Linked DNA regions of Spirulina major PCC 6313. The protein of the gene in region 1 binds, or shares a complex with, the protein of each later gene. Links are inferred from orthologs where the notes say so. Each region holds a gene or a part of one and is shown on either strand. Other genes may lie near its edges. The genes, in order: hisF and hisH.

Region 1 (3,173 bases):
CTGAAATCATCGACGGGATCAAACTTCTCGCTGAAACCGAAGGCATCTTCACGGAAACCGCAGGCGGCACGACGATCGCAGTCCTCAAAAAACTCGTTGAAGCCGGTAAAATCAGCCCTGACGAAACCACCGTCGTCTACATCACCGGCAACGGCTTGAAAACCCAAGAAGCCGTCCAAGGCTACATTTCCGAACCCCTCACCATCGAAGCCAAACTCGACAGCTTCGAGCGGGCTTGGGAACGTGCCCAAACCCTCGAACGCCTCGACTGGCAACAGGTTTTAGTCTAAGTCCCTTGCCCTCACCCAACCCTCTCCCACAGGGAGAGGGCTTCTGGCTCCCTTTTCCCTAGGGGAGAAGGGTTGGGGATGAGGGCTATTCTAGCCATTCTTTCTAGTTCTATTCTTTTGAGTTCAAGTCACCATGGCGATTAAAGTTTTAGTTCCCACTCCTCTGCAAAAATTCACCAATAATCAAGCGGTGATCGAAACCACGGGCAGCAATATCATCGAATTGATCGACCAACTTGAGGCGGCCTGTCCGGGGATTAAAAACCGGATTTGTGATGAAACCGGGAAGCCCCGCCGCTTTCTGAATCTGTATGTCAACAGTGAAGATATTCGCTTTTTGGACAATGAAACCACGGCCCTCAACGATGGCGACGAAGTGAGCATTGTCCCCGCTGTGGCTGGGGGTTAATCCCGGTTCTACAGGGTTTGTCACGTTTGCGAAACTGCGATCGCAGTTTCGCAGCATTCAACGGTTAATCACAAAGCCCTAGTGCGATCGCATTGGGGCTTTTTCTTGGGAAATGACACGGATAATCCTGGGGAGCGATCGCCCTGTTTGACCCCGACGAAGGGAGCGATCGCCCCGCCCGACGATGACCGATCAGCGATCGCCCTCCTACCATGGTTCAATGGGAAGAAAGCCCCCTCTTTTTGGCCCTCTATTCCCCCCAACGCCTCATGTTAGCGAAGCGAATTTTGCCCTGTTTAGATGTCAAATCTGGCCGTGTGGTCAAAGGTGTTAACTTTGTCAATTTGCAGGATGCGGGTGATCCGGTCGAACTCGCCCAGGTCTATAACGACGCAGGAGCCGATGAACTGGTATTCCTCGACATCACCGCTACCCACGAAGACCGCGACATCATCTTGGATGTGGTCTATCGCACCGCCGAGCAAGTGTTTATTCCCCTCACCGTCGGCGGCGGGATTAATTCCTTAGACAAAATCAAAGAATTATTACGAGCCGGAGCGGACAAAATTAGCATTAATTCCTCAGCGGTGCGTCATCCGGATCTAATTAAGGCAGCGAGCGATCGCTTTGGGAATCAGTGCATTGTGGTGGCGATCGATGCCAAGCGCCGCCCCGATCCGAGTAATCCCGGCTGGGATGTCTACGTGCGCGGCGGCCGCGAAAACACCGGCCTCGATGCCCTCACCTGGGCCAAAACCGTCACCGCCAACGGCGCAGGGGAAATCCTCCTCACCAGCATGGATGCTGACGGCACGCAAGCCGGGTACGACCTCGACCTCACTCGCCAAATTGCCGATGCGGTTGATGTGCCCGTGATTGCCTCCGGTGGCGCGGGGACGACCGAGCATATTTACCAAGCCTTCACCGAAGGACGAGCCGAAGCAGCCCTTCTAGCATCTCTGTTGCATTATGGTCAATTGACCGTAACGGAAATTAAAGATTATCTTCAGCAACATCAAATCCCTGTACGCCTGTAGGACTGCAACCTTTCCCGGCTTAACAACGCTCAACATTCTGTAGATTTATAGATTAGAATAAGGATGGTCGTTACAAAACGTAAGATATGTTGATTCCTATTCTAATTTTTGATGTGGCACTTGTCGCATGGTCACTCCATCTCATGCAAGAGGCTGTTCAAAAACAGGAATTTTCGTTGATGCTGGCCGGAACCTTAGTTTCCCTTTCGGCGGCGGCACTCCTCGTCGTCTATTTTCTGATGAATAACTGTTTGAGTTCCCTCAGTGGGAGTAACTATATCTCCTATTTTTAAGCTCCCCTCTGCCCAGTCCGATTTTTTTCGCGCCAACACTTGACAACGACCAGCTTAATCAGACATAGTAAATAACGCACGATTCGGGGTTATAGCTCAGTTGGTAGAGCACCTGCATGGCATGCAGGGGGTCAGCGGTTCGAATCCGCTTAGCTCCATAAATTAAAACCAAAATAAGCACAGCACCAAACCAAAAAATAGGATGCTCGTAGCTTGTACTGTCAGGGCGCAGCCGTAACCCACCGATTAAGGGGTGGGGCGGATCAGTCCGAAGACGGAGGTGTAGCCATGGAGGAAGGTGGTTTTGCCGACGGGGCCGATTTCGCCGTTGCAGAAAAAGCCACCGATGGGGATCGTGCCGAAATAGCGCTGAAACAGTTGGGAATCAAAATTGGCTTGGCCGTACAGCCCTTCACCGCGACCGAGGCAGGAAAACAGGAGAGCACCAGCGGGGGCGACTTGGGGGGAGCGGGCGAGATGTTCTTGGAGGTGGCCTTCGAGGTCGTCGGCGGAGGTTTTCGCGTCGCGGAGGTGGAATTGGATGCGCTGGCCAATGCGGACGCGATCGCCGATCGCGATCGCTCCCTGTTTCGGATCAACCCCTAACAGATTGCGAATCAGAAAATCCCCCCGCCCCAACTCCCGCTTAAACACATCCCGCACCACGCCGATAAACAGGGAATTTTGGGCCAAGGTGCGATCGCTCTCTTCGAGGCTTTCGATCAAGTCTCGCAGCAAATCCAGCGGGGCGCGAATCGTGGACGCATCTTGGGTGGACAGTTGCAGGAGAATGTTGCGATCGCCCGCTTCAACGCGATACACCTCCCCGATCGGACGGCAGCCCTGGGCCACAATCGTATCGAGGCGGATCTTGCCACTGAGGGCCACCCCCACCGTCCCTTCCCGCAGCAGCCCCAAATCCGGCGCATGGGGCGCATCAAAAAACAACCCATTGGGAACCCCCATCATCCCCGCACTCGCCAACCCCCCCAACTTCACCGCCGCCGGATAGGCAAAATCCAGCCCTTCGAGCACATCGGTAATATTGGCCTGCATTGGGTCCGCCAACAAAATAAAATCCGGTTGGGTCTGGGGGTCAACCCCGACGCATTCAACCCAGGCCTGGGGCGGACTGTCGGGATCG
Region 2 (3,219 bases), 4.8 Mb from region 1 along the record:
TACATCACGATATTATCGAACACCGATAATTCCACATCAAACCCCGCCCCCAACTCAATCAAAGGCGCAATATTACCCCGCACCCGTAACGTGCCGTGGGTGGGTTCTAAAATGCCGCTGATCACCTTCAGTAAGGTGGATTTTCCAGAGCCATTGGGGCCAATAATGCCGAGTTTATCTCCCCGTTCAATCACCAAGTCAATCCCGTCTAAAACGAGCTTGCGTTTTGGACGATTAAACTTTCCCTCTAGCACTGACAAGACTGTTTTTTTTAAGTCATAGGAAAACTCTTCTTGAGTGCGTCGCCAAAGGGAGACTTGATCCAGTCGAATCACTTCCTGCATTTACAATAAGTCCATAAAACGGGGTCGCCACCACCGAAAGCAAAGCCAGCCCATCAGCAGAAAGAGCAAGCCATACATCAAGCTCAGGAATACCTCAATGAGATTTGGCCCGCCTAGGTTTTGACCATAGCCCCAGATTGTGATCACTCGACCATCTAAGGCAATATCGCGAATGCTATCGATGATATCAATTAGGGGGTTTAAGGTCAAAAAGGGTTCGATAGCGTCAGGGATAATATCTTTGGGATAAAACACGGGGGAACTAAACCACAACACAAAAGTGACAAGTTCGTAGAAGTAAGGGAGATCTCGAAAAAAGACAAACAAGGCACTCACAAAGAGGCCAATTCCCGTGCAGACTAACACCAGGGAAACCAAGGGAAGCATGAGGGCTAGAACGTTTAAAATACTGTGCGATCGCACAAAGGTGACAATCGCTAACAGCGGAAACATCCCTACAGAAAATTGAAAGACATTCGAGGCAATCATGGCGACCGGAAACACACTCACCGGCAGCTTAATCTTATTCAGTAAAACACCATTTCCCACCACGCTAACCAAGGCTTGGGAGGTTGACCCGGAAAAGAAATGAATTACGCTCAACCCCGTAAAGGCGGCAAGCATATAGTCAACTAGAGAATCTCCATAATAAGACGAAAACACATCACCAAAAATCGCGGTGTAAATGCCGGTCATAATCAGAGGATTCAAAAGTGACCAATAGACCCCCAAGAGCGACCCCCGATATCGTGCTTTTAAGTTACGTTGAACCAACACATATAGAAGTTCCCAATACCGCTGTACCTCAGTTAACTGTGAGGTTTTTTTGAGCGAGATCGCCATAGGCCTCAATAAATCTTAGGAGGGTATTGTATCTTGACGGTGGAACCTTTGGCGAGTTTCAACAACAGAGGGAATGGGACGGCTCAGGACACCAATGCAGCAGTTTTAACCTGACGCACGAAGTTCGCCAGCAATTTTAATCCGGCGGTGGAGGATTTTTCGGGGTGGAATTGAACAGCGGTGATGTTTTGGGTGGCGATCGCTGCCGTCACCACTTGCTGCCCATGTTGCACCGTGGCCGCGCAGACCGCCGGATCAACGGGATCAACATAGTAGGAATGGACAAAATACACATAGGGCGATGGATCTAACCCTTGCCAACTCCAATGGTGGGGCTGGGTGAAGTTCAGGGTATTCCAGCCCATGTGGGGAATCGTTAAGCCGGGTTCGGGGCGAAAACGGCGGACATAACCGGGGATAATCCCTAATCCCGGTTCAATGCCTTCCTCTGACCCTTCAAAAAGTAAGTGGAGACCGAGACAAATGCCTAAAAAGGGCTTGCCGGCGGCGATCGCATCACGAATCGGCCCCTCCAAGGAACGCGATCGCAAATGCTGCACCGCTGGATCAAACGCCCCCACCCCCGGCAAGACGATCGCATCCGCCCCAAGAATTTCTGTCGCAGCACTGGTCACCACCGTTTGCGCCCCGGCTTCCGTCAACCCCTTACAGGCCGAGTGCAAATTCCCCATGTCGTAGTCAATCACGGCAATCGTCGCCATCTTCAAAATTCCTCAACGCTATTGCCTATGATTTAGGCATCCTAACCATCCATCTTAAAGGGACTCTTTCCTCTCGTCATGGCAAAACCGGAAGTAGCGATCGCGATCATCCCATCCCAAGACCACTTTCTCATGCAACTGCGGGACAATGTGCCCGGCATTGCTGCCCCCGGACAGTGGGGCTTTTTTGGCGGCCACCTCGAACCGGGAGAAGACCCCGCCACCGCCCTCAAACGGGAACTCTACGAAGAAATTTGCTATACCCTCACCAATCCCCCCGTTAAGTTTGGTGAATATCCCGATCAGCACGTCCAGCGCCATATTTTTGTCTGCCCTCTGACGGTTCCCCTCGATCAGCTTGTCCTCCAAGAGGGGTGGGATTTAGGACTAGTCAGCCCAGCCGCTATTCGACAAGGGGAGCAATACTCTCCGGTCGCGCAGGAAGTTCGTCCCCTCAGTGTGCTTCACCGTCAAATTTTGTTAGATTTTATGGAGAGTCAAAGAAGTTGAGAAACTGTCTATATTCCCTCGTCAAGGTAAATTCTGAGTAAGTTTTTCCGCATTTGTTTAAGCCATAGACTGGGCGAACGTTCAGACAATCAGAAAACTGGCTGATTCGTTCACTACGCCCTGAAGCTCTTGATTTATCCTGAGAATTAGCCTGTACCCGCCCCTGTGCGGTGATATTGGGCTACTCTTGCTCGATTCCGCCCCCTTCTTCGTCAAGTCGAGATTATGAACCGATCTGCCTTTAAACCCTCCGCCTTTTTGCCTTCTTTCCTCCTCAACAGTGCGATCGCGACCTTAGCCACCGCCTCAATGCTGGCCCCTGGCATTACCCCCGCAGTGGAGGCTGCTCTGGAGGATAGCCCCAAAGTGGTTATTGATGAAGTTTGGCAGATCGTCAACGACGAGTTTGTGGGCACAGACTTCGACATGAATGCCTGGCAGGCCACACGCCAGGAACTCCTCGGCCGACAGTATTTATCCCAAAACGATGCCTATACCGCCATTCGGGACGCGCTCAAACTCCTCAATGATCCCTACACCCGCTTCCTAGACCCCAGTGAATATTCTGACCTCACCAATCAAACCTCTGGCGAACTCTCTGGGATTGGGGTTCAACTCACAGTTGATGAACAGACCAGTTCATTAAAGGTGATTCAACCCCTAGAAGATTCACCGGCAGCGGCGGCAGGTATTGAGGCGGGCGATCGCATTCTCCGCATCGACAATCGCCCCACGGCCCTGATGACCGTCGAAGAAGCCAGCGAAATCCTGCGCGGCGAAGAAGGCAGCACCGTGCGCTT

The links.
Region 2: the proteins of hisF (region 1) and hisH are in contact, whole or in part, in a crystal structure (PDB 6RU0), measured with the Thermotoga maritima proteins. The link is inferred for Spirulina major PCC 6313 from one-to-one orthologs. Residues at the interface, in WP_004080486.1 of Thermotoga maritima: Met1, Leu2, Ala3, Arg5, Ser40, Glu41, Asp45, Glu46, Ala70, Glu71, Ile73, Asp74, Ile75, Pro76, Phe77, Asp98, Lys99, Ser122, Gln123, Glu161, Thr195, Leu196, Asn247, Arg249, Glu251; in WP_004080484.1 of Thermotoga maritima: Asn15, Arg18, Arg22, Arg117, Leu118, Pro119, His120, Met121, Gly122, Trp123, Asn124, Asn134, Gly135, Tyr136, Tyr138, Val140, Tyr158, Glu180, Lys181, Ser182, Ser183, Lys184, Ile185.

Annotation. Positions count from the first base shown.
Region 1 is NZ_KV878783.1:92,980-96,152, forward strand. The notes cover bases 1-2,852. They hold hisF (imidazole glycerol phosphate synthase subunit HisF), read left to right. Parts: upstream 1-968; coding sequence 969-1,736; downstream 1,737-2,852. Other genes in these bases: thrC (threonine synthase), read left to right, coding at 1-290; SPI6313_RS00660 (MoaD/ThiS family protein), read left to right, coding at 424-699; SPI6313_RS00670 (hypothetical protein), read left to right, coding at 1,823-2,029; SPI6313_RS00680 (FIST signal transduction protein), read right to left, coding at 2,276-2,852. In the rest of the region: more of SPI6313_RS00680, read right to left, coding at 2,853-3,173.
Region 2 is NZ_KV878783.1:4,938,335-4,941,553, reverse strand. What follows is about bases 91-2,988. They hold hisH (imidazole glycerol phosphate synthase subunit HisH), read right to left. Parts: upstream 1,910-2,988; coding sequence 1,271-1,909; downstream 91-1,270. Other genes in these bases: ctpB (carboxyl-terminal processing protease CtpB), read left to right, coding at 2,645-2,988; SPI6313_RS21830 (NUDIX hydrolase), read left to right, coding at 1,988-2,419; SPI6313_RS21840 (ABC transporter permease), read right to left, coding at 345-1,187; SPI6313_RS21845 (ABC transporter ATP-binding protein), read right to left, coding at 91-344. Also shown: more of SPI6313_RS21845, read right to left, coding at 1-90; more of ctpB, read left to right, coding at 2,989-3,219. UniProt on the Escherichia coli protein: IGPS catalyzes the conversion of PRFAR and glutamine to IGP, AICAR and glutamate. The HisH subunit catalyzes the hydrolysis of glutamine to glutamate and ammonia as part of the synthesis of IGP and AICAR.